DNA from 2 places in the Mycobacterium sp. E2462 genome. Region 1 is predicted to be linked to the other one. Evidence: predicted binding sites of a transcription regulator. Region 1 holds the regulator's gene; the other holds the start of a gene.
The links. Region 1 encodes LexA, which represses DNA repair genes until DNA is damaged. Its sites were predicted from a motif close to CGAACANNTGTTCG; they were not measured.

Region 1 (7,078 bases):
GGTGAAACGGCGGCCGCACTCCGGGCAGGAGCGGCGGCGGCGGATGGCCTGCCCCTCGTCGGTCTCCCGCGAGTCGATCACTCGCGAGTCGGGGTGCCGGCAGAACGGACAATGCATGACCGCTCCTTTGATGTGCCGACGACCGGGGACCGCAGAGCTTCGAGCCTACCCGCGCCCTGACCTGCGCGGCGAATGGAGGCGTCGGGCGCGGGCGGGCGCGGCGCGGCGGGCAACGCGGGCGACGGGCATGGCCGGATTCAGCCGATGGGGGCGATCAGCGTCTGGCCGGCGACCAGGCTCGGCGAGTTCAAGTCGTTGAGTTCGCGGATCCGCTGGGCGACCTGACCGGTCGGCGCGTCGGGCGCCACCCGGTGGGCGACGTCTTGCAGGGACTCCCCCGCTTCGACCTTGACGACAGCGAGACGGTTGGGGACGTGGGCGGTTGCGGCGGTGGACTCGCCGTTTAGCGCTTGCCCGACGTTGGCGACCAGGCCCAGCCAGAGGGTGATCGCGCCGGCGCCGAGCGCCAGTCCGATGGTGGTCAGCCAGGTGACGGCGCGCTTGCGGTGCGGGGCGCGTGACATCGCGACCCCGGTTCCGTAGTACCGCGTCGCCTGGCCCGCGGGCCGCGACGGGCCGGGGCGGCGGGAGCGGGCCGCCACGCCGACGTGGCCGTAGCGAGGGTCGTGCACAGGCCCGTTGATCGGACGACGCGCGCTACTGGGGCGCTGCGAGACTGTGTGGACGATTGTCATCTTGCGTTCCTCCGGTCAACTGATCCTCGCTCGTGCGTTCGACAGTATCGCTCGTGTGTTCGATAACCGAACATTTGAGCGAAGCGTGTCGCACGCGAGCAAAACGCTAGACCACGCCACCGACAACCCGCTGTCGGTCGTTAGCACTGGCATGAGGCTCAAATACCCGATTGTCCGAAGAGTTACACATTTGTGATTACCGACTTCAGCGGCGTTTTGTTCCCGGAGGCCGCACTCCGACACGCTAGTCGAACACATGTTTGATTCTTGTCGGCGGTGCGGCTACATTCAGTGCCATGAGCGACAGCAACGACACCTCAGCGGCCGATCCCGCCGTTCGACTGCAGTCTGTGGACTCCTCGCTGACCGAGCGGCAGCGCACCATCCTCAACGTCATCCGCACCTCGGTCACCACCCGCGGCTACCCGCCCAGCATCCGGGAGATCGGGGACGCCGTCGGCCTCACCTCGACCTCGTCGGTCGCCCACCAGCTGCGCACCCTGGAACGTAAGGGTTATCTGCGACGCGACCCCAACCGGCCCCGCGCGGTAGACGTCCGCGGCGCCGACGAGGACGTGGTGGCGCCCGCGACCGAGGTCGCCGGGTCGGACGCGCTGCCCGAACCCACCTTCGTGCCGGTGCTCGGTCGCATCGCCGCGGGCGGGCCGATCCTCGCCGAGGAGGCCGTCGAGGACGTCTTCCCGTTGCCGCGTGAACTGGTCGGCGAGGGCACCCTGTTCCTGCTGAAGGTGGTTGGCGACTCGATGGTGGAGGCCGCGATCTGCGACGGCGACTGGGTGGTGGTGCGCCAGCAGAACGTGGCCGACAACGGCGACATCGTCGCGGCGATGCTCGACGGTGAAGCCACCGTCAAGACGTTCAAGCGGGCCGGCGGCCAGGTGTGGCTCATGCCGCACAACCCCGCGTTCGACCCGATCCCGGGCAACGACGCGACCGTGCTCGGCAAGGTCGTGACGGTCATCCGCAAGGTTTGATGCCGCGGGTCAGTCCGCGCGGGTGAATCCGTTCGCCTCGGCGACTTCCTCGCTGGCCAACCAGATCTCGGCGAGCGTGTCCTGGTACAGGTCGCTGCCTGGCGTGTAGTACAGCCCGAAGCGGGCGCTCGCCTTGATCGGGTATCCGTCGGGCACCTGGTACGGGTCGTCCAGGGGCAGGTGAATGGTCGGCCGGCCGCTCGCCGCGGGCCGGCTTCCGTTCACGTCGTCGTCGGTGTCGGCGGCCGCGTGCCGCCCCGCCCGGCGCGCTCCGCCGGAGGCCGCGGCCGCACCGGCTGCCACGGCCTCCGGCGGGGCGCCGCCGTGCGACGAACCTTGGTCCGCGGATGCGGCCGGCCCGTCCGCATAGTCGGCGTCGTGCGGCGCGCTGGGTTCGGCCGCGTCGAGGTACTCCCCCGGTTCGCCGACGGCATCCTCCGGCACCACGTCGGCGTACTCGTCGCCGTACTGGTCGGCATACTCGTCGCCGTGCTGGTCGGAGTGGTCGTCGGGCTCGCGCGCCTCGTCGGGATAGCCGGCCTCGTCAAAGGGGTCCTCGGCGTACCCGGCCTGGTCGTAATCGGCCTGGCCGTAGCCCTCGTCGTAACCGGCCTGCGCCAGCATCGCTTCGGACGGGACCGGGAAGTGGTCGGTGTCGACGGCGTCGGGATCCTCGTCGTCGCGCCCGTAGTCGTCGTCACCGAACCCGCCGCGCCGCCAACCGACCCGCGCGGGCTCCGCGTCCTGCGGCGCGCCGAGCGCGTAGTGCTCGTCGGGGGCGTCCTCGGGCCCCCAGTGCGGGTCGGCGCCGTCGTACCCTGGCGCGTACCCGGCCCCGACCGGGGCGGCGCGGCGCCGGCGCCGCCATCCGACCGCCAGCACCGCCGACACCACCAACAGGACGAGCACCGGCACCCCGGCCAGCAGCCACCACCAGTTCCACTCGGCCTTCTTGGCGCTGGGCGGCAGGACCGACCCGCTCGGCTGGTTCTGACCGGAGATCTGCAGCCCGGACAACAGCGGCGCCAGGTTGGCCGGTTCCGTGCTGAAAGTGTTCTTCGCCCGGTTCCAGGACACCTTGCCGCCCGAGAACTGTTGGGTGATCACGTCGCCGTCGACGGTCTGGTCGGCGACGGGCGCGCCCAGTTTTCCGGTCGGGCCGCGCAGCTTGTCCCAGGCCGCCTTCATCGCGCCGCGCACGACGAACGCGCCGTGGTCGGAGGTCCAGAAGATCACCGGCTTGTCGGCGGCCGAGAAGGTGGCGATCCGGCTGGACGGCGGCAGGCCGCCGTCGGACTCGTTGGCGACGGGGAACCCGAGCCCGCTGCCCGCCGGGCCGCCCAGCTGCTCGTACTTGCCCAGGATGTCGTTCTCGATGGCGTTGGCACCGGTGGCGGCGTTGAAGAAGACCTTGCCGCCGGCGAAGTTCTGGACGATGCCATCGCCGCCGACGGGGTACTGGGCGCCCTGCTTGGCGCCCAACGGGCCGCCCGCCCCGCCGGCCGCGCGCCACGCCATGTTGATCGCCACGGTCGGGTCGATGGCGACCTGCAGGCCCTTCAACTGGTCGGCCAAGGCGGGCGGATCGGTGGTGAACTGCTTGGTCTCGCGGTTCCAGGACACCTGGCCACCGGAGAACTTCTGCGACGACACCTCGCCGCTGTAGGTCTCGTCACCGACCGGGACGCCCAGCACACCGCCGGAGCTGCCGAGCTTGTCCCAGGCCGAGTTGATCGCTCCGCGCACCACGAACGCGCCGTGCTCGGGCGTCCAATAGATCACCGGCTTGTCGCTGGCGGAAAAGGTGCTCACCCGGCTGTCGGGCCCGGCCAGGCCGGGCACCTCGTTGATGGCGGGGAATCCCAGGTCGCTGCTGACGGGGCCGCCGAGCGACTCGTACTTGTCCAGGATCGGCCCGTACATGAACTTGGCGCCGGTCGCGGGGGTGAAGAACATCTTGCCGCCGTCGAAGTCACAGGCGAAGCCGTCGGCCACCGGGTACACGTCGCCCTTGCGGGCGCCCAGCGGGGATCCGTCACCGCCGGCCTTGTCCCAGGCGGCCATGATCGCGGCCTCGGCGTCGCCGATGGGGCTCGCCCCGGCGGCCGGCGCAAGCAATACGGCGGCGAGCGCTGCGGTCGTCAAGCTGACGCACACACTCCCGATCAGCCTGCGCATGTGACCCCTCTGCCCAACACCTAGCCTCCCAGCCGACGGACGCCCCTATCTGCGACGATGCCGTACTTCCGTCCGGCGCGCGGGCCGTGCTCGTGCCAGGTAGCTACCCCCTGACGATCCGCGTATATCACCGGGCTCGCATAACTTTGCTCCAGCGAAGAAGAAATGCGAAGTCAAATGACGAATTTTATAAGAATGGAGACCCCGCCGATGTCGAAATGATGCGCACCGATCGCCGAATCGCAGCCAAATACGGTCCCGTTCGTGCTGCGGCGGCGTTATCGTGGCGCCCGACGCCGCAGGTCCTCAACCGCCGAACGGGCGGCCCGCGACAGCGCGGGTGACACGGGCCCGCCACAGCACAACGCGCCGCGGCGGCGGCCGATGCCGTTGTCCGGCAGCGGTTCTACCGGTCGCCCGGGTCAGGCCCCGAGGCTGCGACCGATGATCTCCTTCATGATCTCGGTGGTGCCGCCATAGATGGTCTGCACCCGGGCGTCGAGATAGGCACGCGCAACGGGGTATTCGCGCATGTAGCCGTAGCCGCCGTGCAGTTGCAGGCACCGGTCGATCAGGTGCACCTGCTTTTCGGTGCTGTACCACTTGGCCATTGCGGCCTGCTCGGCCGTCAGCTTCTTGTCCAGGTGCAACCGGATGAACTCGTCGACCATGACGCGCACCACGGTCGCCTCGGTGGCAAGCTCGGCCAGCACGAATCGGGTGTTCTGGAAGCTGCCGATCGGCTTGCCGAAAGCCTTGCGCTCCTTGGTGTATTGCAGCGTCTGCTCGAGCGTCTGCTCCATGGCGGCGGCCGCCATGATGGCGATCGAGATGCGCTCCTGCGGCAGGTTCTGCATGAGGTAGATGAACCCCATACCCTCTTGGCCCAGCAGGTTTTCGGCGGGCACGTGCACGTCGGTGAACGACAGCTCGGCCGTGTCCTGCGCGTCCAGGCCGATCTTGTCCAGGTGACGGCCGCGCTCGAAACCCTGCATGCCGCGCTCGACGACGAGCAGCGAGAACCCTTGCGCACCCTTGTCGGGATCTGTTTGGGCCACCACGATCACCAGGTCGGCGTTGATTCCGTTGGTGATGAAAGTCTTTGCCCCGTTGAGCACATAGTGGTCGCCGTGGGCGACCGCGCGGGTCTTGATGCCCTGCAAGTCGCTGCCGGTGCCCGGCTCGGTCATCGCGATCGCGGTGATCAGCTCGCCGGTGCAGAACTTGGGCAGCCAGCGCTGCTTCTGCTCCTCGGTGGCCAGCTCCAGCAGGTAGGGCGCGACGATGTCGTTGTGCAACCCGAAACCGATCCCGCTGAAACGGCCCCGCGTCGTCTCCTCGGTGATGATGGTGTTGTAGCGGAAGTCGCCGTCTCCCCCGCCGCCGTACTCCTCGGGAACCGCCATGCCCAGGAAGCCCTGCTTTCCGGCCTCCAGCCAGACACCGCGGTCGACGATCTTCGCCTTCTCCCACTCGTCGTGATACGGCGCGACGTGCCGTTCGAGGAACGACCGGTAGGACTCGCGGAACAGCTCGTGCTCCGACTCGAAAAGAGTGCGCTGGTATTTGATGGCACTGCTCATTGAAGGACCTCCGGCGAGTGGGTTGGCTGCCGCCCAACATATACCAACCAGACGGTTGGTCGGCGCGCGGCTGGGTGCCGCCCGGGGGTCGCGGTGCGTCGAACGGCGACGGGGTCAGCCGGCAGCAAACTCGCGCAGGCGCCCGGCGAGCGCGACGGGGACCCGCGCCTTGATCCGGGTGCCCTCGGCGCAGTGCTCCTCCTGCTGGATGCGCCCGTCGGCGTGCAGCCGCGCCACCAGATCACCCCTGTCGTACGGGATCACGACGTCGACGGCGGCGTCGGCGGGCACGGCGAGCTCCGCGATCCGGCGCCGCAACGCGTCGATGCCCTCGCCGGTGTGCGCCGACACGAACATCGCGCCGGGCAACGCGTGCCGCAGCTTGGCCAGCGTCAGGTCGCTGGCCGCGTCCACCTTGTTCACCACCACCAACTCCTGGGGCGCGTCGCTTCCGTCGGCGCCGTAGTCGGCGAGCACCTCGGTGACGACCTGGCGCACGGCGTTGATCTGGGCCAACGGGTGGGCGTCGGAGCCGTCGACCACGTGCACCAGCACGTCCGCGTCGGCGACCTCCTCCAAAGTGGAGCGGAACGCCTCGACCAGTTGGGTCGGCAGGTGCCGGACGAAGCCGACGGTGTCGGTCAGGACGAACGGGCGGCCGTCGGCGAATTCGGCCCGCCGGGTGGTGGGTTCCAGGGTGGCGAACAGCGCGTCCTGCACCAGGACACCCGCGCCGGTGAGCGCGTTGAGCAGGCTCGACTTGCCCGCGTTGGTGTAGCCGACGATGGCGACGGCCGGCAGGTCGGCGTGCAGGCGGCGGCTGCGCTGGGTGTCGCGCACCTGTTTCATGTCCTTGATCTCGCGGCGCAGCTTGGCCATCCGCTCGCGGATGCGGCGCCGGTCGGTCTCGATCTTGGTCTCACCGGGGCCGCGCAGGCCCACGCCGCCGCCGCTGCCGCCGGCCCGGCCGCCGGCCTGCCGGGACATCGACTCACCCCAGCCGCGCAGGCGCGGCAGCATGTACTCCATCTGGGCGAGCGAGACCTGCGCCTTGCCTTCCCGGCTGGTGGCGTGCTGGGCGAAAATGTCCAGGATCAGGGCGGTGCGGTCGATGACCTTGACCTTGACCGCCTTCTCCAGCGCGGTCAGCTGCGCGGGCGACAGCTCGCCGTCGCAGATGACGGTGTCAGCGCCGGTCGCCAGGACCACCGCGCGCAGCTCCTGGGCCTTGCCGGAGCCGATGTAGGTGGACGGGTCGGGCTTGTCGCGGCGCTGGATCAGACCCTCCAGCACCTGGGAGCCGGCGGTCTCGGCGAGGGCCGCCAACTCGGCCATGCTGGCCTGGCTGTCCGCGGCGGTGCCGTCGGTCCACACGCCCACCAGCACGACCCGCTCGAGGCGCAGCTGGCGGTATTCGACTTCGGAGACGTCGGTGAGTTCGGTGGACAGGCCCGCGACGCGGCGTAGCGCGGACCGGTCTTCGAGGGCGAGTTCGCCCGTACTGGGCTCGGGATCGCGATGTTCGGGATACGTCATAGGCAATATCCGATGATGCACGCGAAAACGC
Region 2 (7,078 bases), on a different contig from region 1:
TTGCAGCGGCATGTGCAGGGCGGGGCAGACGTTGGGCGTCGTCGCCATGGCGTCGATGACGTCGTCGGTGAATTCGGCCGGGTGCGGCGAGGTGAAGCGCACGCGCTCGAGCCCGTCGACCTCGCCGCAGGCCCGCAACAGCCGCGCAAACGCGCCGCGATCGCGAGGCTGCGCCGGGTCGGCGAAGGACACCCCGTAGGCGTTGACGTTCTGGCCCAGCAGCGTGACCTCGAGCACGCCGTCGGCCACCAGCGACCGCACCTCGGCCAGAATGTCGGCCGGGTTGCGATCCACCTCTTTGCCGCGCAGCGACGGCACGATGCAGAAGGTGCACGTGTTGTTACACCCGACGGAGATGGAAACCCAAGCGGCGTAAGCGGATTCGCGGGCGCTGGGCAGTGATGAGGGGAATTGCTGGAGCGCTTCGGCGATCTCCACCTGCGCAACCCGGTTGTGCCGGGCCCGCTCGAGCAGCGTCGGCAGCGAGCCGATGTTGTGCGTGCCGAAGACGACGTCGACCCAGGGCGCCTTGCGCAGCAGCGCGTCGCGGTCCTTCTGAGCCAGGCAACCGCCCACCGCGATCTGCATCTCGGGGTTGCCCCGCTTGCGCGGCGCCAGGTGGCTGAGGTTGCCGTACAGCTTGTTGTCGGCGTTTTCCCGCACGGCGCAGGTGTTGAACACCACCACGTCGGCGTCGGCGTCCTCGGCGGCGCGCCGGTACCCGGCCGCCTCCAGCAGTCCGGCCAACCGCTCGGAGTCGTGGACGTTCATCTGGCAGCCGTAGGTGCGGACCTGGTAGGTGCGCTCCGGCACCGCCGCCTGGGCGGGGTCGCCTTGCATCACCATGGAAGTCACGGAGCCATGGTACGGCGGTGGCCGGACGCCCGGCTCGTCCCACCCGGCCCGCTCAGACCCGCCGGCGCTCCCGTTCGGCGGCCAACTCGGCGAACACCACCTCGCACGCCAGGCTCTGGCCGTAGCCGCGGCGGCCCAGCATCGCCACCAGCCGGCGGGTCAGCCGCGCGTCGCCGTCGGCTCTGCCGTCACCGTCACCGTCACCGTCACCGTCGCCGGCCAGCGTTTCCCGGCGCAGCTTGGACCGCACGAGTTGTTCGGCCTGGTCGCGTTCGGCGCCGGCGTCGATCCCGGCCAGCGCCGCGGTGATCACGTCCTTGTCCACGCCCTTGGTGCGCAGCTCGGCGGCCAACGCGCGCTTGCTGCGGCCCGCGTTGACCCGGCGCGACCGCACCCACTGCTCGGCGAAGTCGGCATCGTCGACGAGGCCGACGGCGGCCAGCCGGTCGAGCACCGCGTCGCTGACCTGGGCGGGATAGCCCCGTTTGTCCAGGTGGCCGCGTAGTTCGGCCCGGGTGCGCGCCCGCGCGGTGAGCAGGCGCAGGCACAGAGACCGCGCCTGCTCCTCGCGGGAGGGCTCAGAAATCGACGGGGGCGGGCAGGACGCTGTCATCGGACAAGTCATCGGTCACGACCGCGCCAATGCCGAGCTTTTCCTTGATCTTCTTCTCGATCTCGTTGGCCACGTCGTCGTTTTCCATCAGGAAGTTGCGGGCGTTCTCCTTGCCCTGGCCGAGCTGTTCGCCCTCGTAGGTGAACCAGGAACCGGACTTGCGGATGAAGCCCTGCTCCACGCCCATGTCGATCAGCGACCCCTCGCGGCTGATGCCGCGGCCGTAGAGGATGTCGAACTCGGCCTGCTTGAACGGCGGCGACACCTTGTTCTTGACGATCTTCACCCGGGTGCGGTTACCGACCGCGTTGGTGCCGTCCTTGAGCGTCTCGATCCGGCGCACGTCCATGCGCACCGACGCGTAGAACTTCAAGGCCTTTCCACCCGTGGTGGTTTCCGGGCTGCCGAACATGACCCCGATCTTCTCCCGCAGCTGGTTGATGAAGATCGCCGTGGTGCCCGAATTGTTCAGCGCGCCAGTCATTTTCCGCAGCGCCTGGCTCATCAGCCGGGCCTGCAGGCCGACGTGGCTGTCCCCCATCTCGCCCTCGAGTTCCGCGCGCGGCACCAGGGCCGCCACCGAGTCGATGACCAGGATGTCCAGCGCGCCGGAACGGATCAGCATGTCGGCGATCTCGAGGGCCTGCTCCCCCGTATCGGGCTGGCTGACCAGCAGGGAATCGGTGTCCACGCCCAGCTTCTTGGCGTAGTCGGGGTCCAGGGCGTGCTCGGCGTCGATGAACGCCGCCACACCGCCGGCGGCCTGAGCGTTGGCCACCGCGTGCAGCGCGACGGTGGTCTTACCCGACGACTCCGGGCCGTAGATCTCCACGACCCGCCCGCGCGGCAGGCCGCCGATGCCCAGCGCCACGTCCAGGGCGATGGAACCGGTCGGGATGACCGAGATCGGCTGGCGCATCTCGTCGCCGAGCCGCATCACCGAGCCTTTGCCATAGCTTTTCTCGATCTGGGCCATCGCCAGTTCGAGAGCCTTCTCGCGATCGGGGGCTTGCGCCATGATGCCTCTCCTATAGTCCAGTGTGTTCGTCTGACCGGTATCGGTCGGTTGGCGGTGACACTAGAGAAGGCCACCGACAAGTTGACTCTGGCGAACGATCCCCACAGTAGCCGAACAGGTGTTCGATCCAAGTGTGACACGCCGGGCGCGTCGCGGGTGTGGCAACATCGGGCGCCGGATCGGCCGGAGCGAGAAGGGCGGCGCGTCGATGGACATCTCTGCCCAGCTCGCCGAAATAGCCTCCTATGGCGGCTTTTTCGCGCTCACCGTGGGCCCGGACCAGGGGTCGGGCGCGCAGGCCTGGCGCCCGGTGTGGCGGTGCTACGCCGACGGCTACGCGGACCTCGTCGACGCCACCGCCAGGTATTACGGCACCCCCGATCTGCGGATCGGGGCCTCGCTGGTCCACCTCGCCCACGCCAGCCGGCTGTGGTCACCGGTGCTGGCGTGCGCGCTCGCGCACCGCGTCCTGCCCCGCCTCGACGAGCTGCAGCGCGCGGCCGACGGGGCGCGGCTGCGGCTGCCCGAACCCGTCGGGGATCCCGTCGGCGACGACCCCGCCGGCGAGCTGTACCGCGCCGTCGTCGAGCGCCACCTGCACCCGCTCGCCGCCGGCCTGCGCGTCAAATTGGCCCCGGCGCTGCTGGCCGGCAATGTGGCGTCGGCGCTGTTCGGCGCCGCCCGCGCCCTGTGCGCGGCGCGACCCGACCTGCGCCGCCGGATCGCCGCGACGACCGGCGACCTGCTGGGCACCGGGATCCTGGCGGGGTCCGGCGTCAGCACCGGCGCCCACCTGGGCTTCCGGCGACGCAGCTGCTGCCTGTTCTACCGGCTGCCCGGGCAGTCGGTGTGCGGTGACTGCGTGTTCGACCGGCCGCCGGGCCGCCGGTAGCGGGCGCGCCGCCCGTTTGCTCACCCGTCGTCCGGGTACGCGCCCGCCATGACCTCCCCCGCGACCTCCGCCACCGCGCCGTCCCTGCGCGCCCTCGCGCTGACCTGTTCGCTGAAGAAGAGCCCCACCCCCTCCAGCAGCGACCTGATCGCCGACCAGCTGCTGGCCGAGCTCGGCAAGGCCGGGGTCGAGGGAGCCAAGCAGCGGTGCGTCGACCTGGCGTTACTGCCGGGCACCGAGGCCGACATGGGGCCGGGCGACGAGTGGCCCGCGCTGCTGGACAGGATCAAGCGCGCCGACATTCTCGTCCTGTCGACACCGACCTGGGTCGGCCACATGTCCAGCGTCGCGCAGCGCGTCCTGGAGCGGCTCGACGCCGAGCTGTCCGACAAGGACAACGCCGGGCGGCCCGTCATGGTCGGAAAGGTCGCGGTGGCGGCGGTCGTGGGCAACGAGGACGGCGCCCACAAGATCGTCGCCGACCTGTTCCAGGCGCTCAACGACATCGGGTTCTCCATCGCCGCACAGGGCTGCACCTACTGGAACGGCGAAGCCATGCAGGGCACCAACTTCAACGACCTCGACGAGGTCCCCGAGGCGGTGGCCGGGGTGACCGGGACGGCGGCCCGCAACGCCGTCCACCTGGCCGGACTGCTGCGGCACCAGCCCTACCCGCCCTACGAGTGAGCCGCGGCGCTCACCACTGCTCGCGCGGGACGTCGAAATCCGCGCACAACGCCCGCCACACCTCGCGCGGCTCGACACCGGCCTCGATCGCCTGGGCGGCGGTGCGCCCGTCGAATCCGCTCAGCACGTGATCGACCAGCACCGACGAACCGTACGCGGCGCCGAATCGCAACACGACCCGCTCGTTGAACTCCGTTAGCCGCACGCCAGCCAAGATACCCAGCCGGCGACCGCCGGACACCGTGCCGCGGCTTAGCGCCAGCTCGCCGGCAGATCGATGATGTGGTTGGGGCAGACCTCCTGGGCGGCCAGTGACATGACGTCGCGCGCCCGTTGCGCCGACATGCGACCGCGCAACACCATGAACGTGTACTCGGCGGGCGCGTAACCCTGCTGGGCGGCGCTCGGGTCGTCCATCAACTGGCAGGCCTGCTGCTCGTCGGCGTTGTCGGCGTGGGCCGCTTCCGCACCCCACAGCGCGGTGGCCAGCAGCCCAGCGGTGGCGACACAGCTGGTGACCCTCGTGGCCGTCCTCATCGGCACACCTCCTCCCCGCCGGTTGCGACCAGCATGCCCCACCTCACTGCGCCACGGCCAGCGCTTCGCGGCACACCTGGACGGGATCGGCGACGTCGGACGCGGTGGCGGCGGCTCGCCGCGCCGCTTGACGATAGCCCGGCGACGCCAGCACCTCGGCGACCGCGGCGACCAGCGCGTCGCCGCCCAGCGGCCGCACCAGCCGGGCGCTGCCCTGCCGCACCACCCGGTTGGCCAGCTCCCACTGATCGCCGCCGCCGGGCACCACCACCAGCGGCACCCCGGCCAGCAGCGTCTTGGCGAGCATGCCGTGGCCACCACCGCAGATCACCAGGTCGGCGTGGGTCAGCAGCTCGGCCTGGCTGCCGAGCCCGACGACCGCCCAGGGCGGTGCCGCCAGGTCCGCCCCGCCGAGACGCGAGACGACCAGCCGCGCGCCCGGCGGCAGCGTCTCGCCCGGCACCAGCCGCTCCAGCGCGAGCTCGGCCATCCCGGCGGCGCCGGTCGCCGCGGTCGACGGCGCAACGACCAGCACGGGCCCGTCCCCCGGGGGGATCTCGAGCACCCGGTCGGTCGGCTCGAAGTGCAGCGGACCCACCACCACGGCCTCGGCCGGCCAGTCGGGCCGGGGCACTTCCAGCGCCGGCAACGTGGCGATCAGCCGCCGCAACGGCCCGGGGTCCGCGGCCGGCAGCCCGATCTCGACCCGGGCGGCCGCGCGCTGCCGCAGCCCGGCGCGCCAGGACCGGGCCGTCAGCGCGCGCATGGCGGCGTCGCGGATCCGGCCGCCGACACCGGTGCCGGGCGCCAGGCCGCTGCCGATCGGCGGCAGCCCCCGCGACGGCAGGTACAGCGGGTGCGGGTCCAGCTCGATCCACGGGATGCCCAGCAGCTCGGCGGCCATGCCGCCCGCCGCGGTGATGACGTCGGACACCACCAGGTCGGGGGCCAGCTCCGTCAGCGCCGGCGCGTTGAGCACCGCCATCCGCGCCGCGCGGCGGTGGATCCGTGCCCCGGCGTCCACGTCGTCGTCGATGGCCGCGAGCCCGTCGAGCGGGACGGCGGAGAACCCGGCGGCGCGGGCGGTGTCGAGCCATTCCTCGCCGGTGAACAGCGTCGGCTCGTCGCCGGCGGCGGCGAAGCGTTGGCACAGCGCGATCGCGGGGAAGGAATGCCCGGGATCCGGCCCGGCGACCACGGCGACGCGCACCGGCCTTACCCTGCCACAGCCGCGACGGGCCACGCAGGCCTACGCTGGCACCCATGACCGAGGTGACTGGAACGGGCACTGGAACTACCGACGCGAACACCCGCACGGTCGAGGGTTTCCTCACCGCGCTGCAGGACGCGGACTTCGACGCCGCGTCGACCGCGCTGGACGACAACCTCGTCTACCAGAACGTCGGGCTGCCGACCATCCACGGCCGGCACCGGGCGATGAAGCTGTTCCGCCAGATGGACGGGCGCGCCGCCTTCGAGGTGAAGATCCACCGCATCGCGGCCGACGGCGCGGCGGTCCTCACCGAGCGCACCGACGCCCTGATCTTTGGGCCGCTGCGGCTGCAGTTCTGGGTGTGCGGGGTGTTCGAGGTGCACGACGGCCGAATCACGTTGTGGCGCGACTACTTCGACTTCTTCGACATGTTCAAGGCCACGTTGCGGGGCCTGGCCGGGCTGGCCGTTCCGTCGCTCAAGGCGACGTTCTAGCTAGCTCGCGCCGCGCAGCTTGCCGAGTTCGTCGAAAGCCTGCGCCCACCCGACCAGGCGGTCGGTCGCCCCGGCGAGTTCGGTGCGGTAGCGCTGCGATTCCGTCAGGGCGCCGCCGTTGGCCGACGACACCAGCTGCGCGGCGGCGGTCACCATTTCGTTGTACTGGCGCACCCCGGCGCTGAGCTGGGCGGTGAAGGCGTTGATGGTGGGCACCAGGTGCGCGCGCGACGACTCGGAGTAGTGCGCCGCCCGTTCCAGCGACACCACCTCCGCGGCGGTGGCGGCCATCGCCGCCGAGGTCTTGTGGGCCGCCGCGTTGAGGTCGGCAATCTCCTCGGCCGGCAACATCGCGCCGCGCTCGATCACCCCGACCAGCGACACGAAGCCGCGCTCGGAGGCGCCCAGGGCGTACATCGCGGGCCGGGCCGCCGAGCCCGGCGGCGGCAGCCGGCGCACGTTCGCGGGCCGCGGGGACGGCAGCGGTTCCGCCCCCAGCCAGCGGTACCGAAACAGCAGCAGCGTCGCCGGGATCGCCATGAGGACCGCGACGGCGCCCGTGATCTCCAGCAGCAGGGCGAACCAGCCCCAGGCCGCCAGCAGCATCGTCACCAGCACCCAGAACACGCACCCGGCGCTGAAGATCAAACCCCACCGCAGCGCACGACGGCGGCGACGCAGCTGCCGGGCCCGCGGGTCGGTGGCGGCGCCGAGCCGGCGAAGCACCACGTCGGAGAGCTGGCCGGCGGCGTAGAAACCGCGTTGCAGC

Region 2: a site for LexA is predicted at 2,598-2,611, ahead of recA (recombinase RecA). Genes of this name have one in related genera too.

What each region holds. Positions count from the first base shown of each region.
Region 1 is NZ_LZKC01000355.1:4,792-11,869, reverse strand. It holds gene nrdR (transcriptional regulator NrdR) at 1-117, opposite strand, end outside; gene A5714_RS18555 (LysM peptidoglycan-binding domain-containing protein) at 258-755, opposite strand; gene lexA (transcriptional repressor LexA) at 1,052-1,750, shown strand; gene A5714_RS18545 (LGFP repeat-containing protein) at 1,760-3,928, opposite strand; gene A5714_RS18540 (acyl-CoA dehydrogenase family protein) at 4,351-5,511, opposite strand; gene hflX (GTPase HflX) at 5,626-7,047, opposite strand.
Region 2 is NZ_LZKC01000477.1:1,884-8,961, forward strand. It holds gene miaB (tRNA (N6-isopentenyl adenosine(37)-C2)-methylthiotransferase MiaB) at 1-846, opposite strand, end outside; gene recX (recombination regulator RecX) at 908-1,468, opposite strand; gene recA (recombinase RecA) at 1,434-2,486, opposite strand; gene A5714_RS24460 ((2Fe-2S)-binding protein) at 2,695-3,378, shown strand; gene A5714_RS24465 (flavodoxin family protein) at 3,427-4,065, shown strand; gene A5714_RS24470 (DUF3046 domain-containing protein) at 4,076-4,282, opposite strand; gene A5714_RS24475 (hypothetical protein) at 4,318-4,602, opposite strand; gene A5714_RS24480 (glycosyltransferase) at 4,646-5,812, opposite strand; gene A5714_RS24485 (limonene-1,2-epoxide hydrolase) at 5,866-6,309, shown strand; gene A5714_RS24490 (hypothetical protein) at 6,310-7,078, opposite strand, start outside.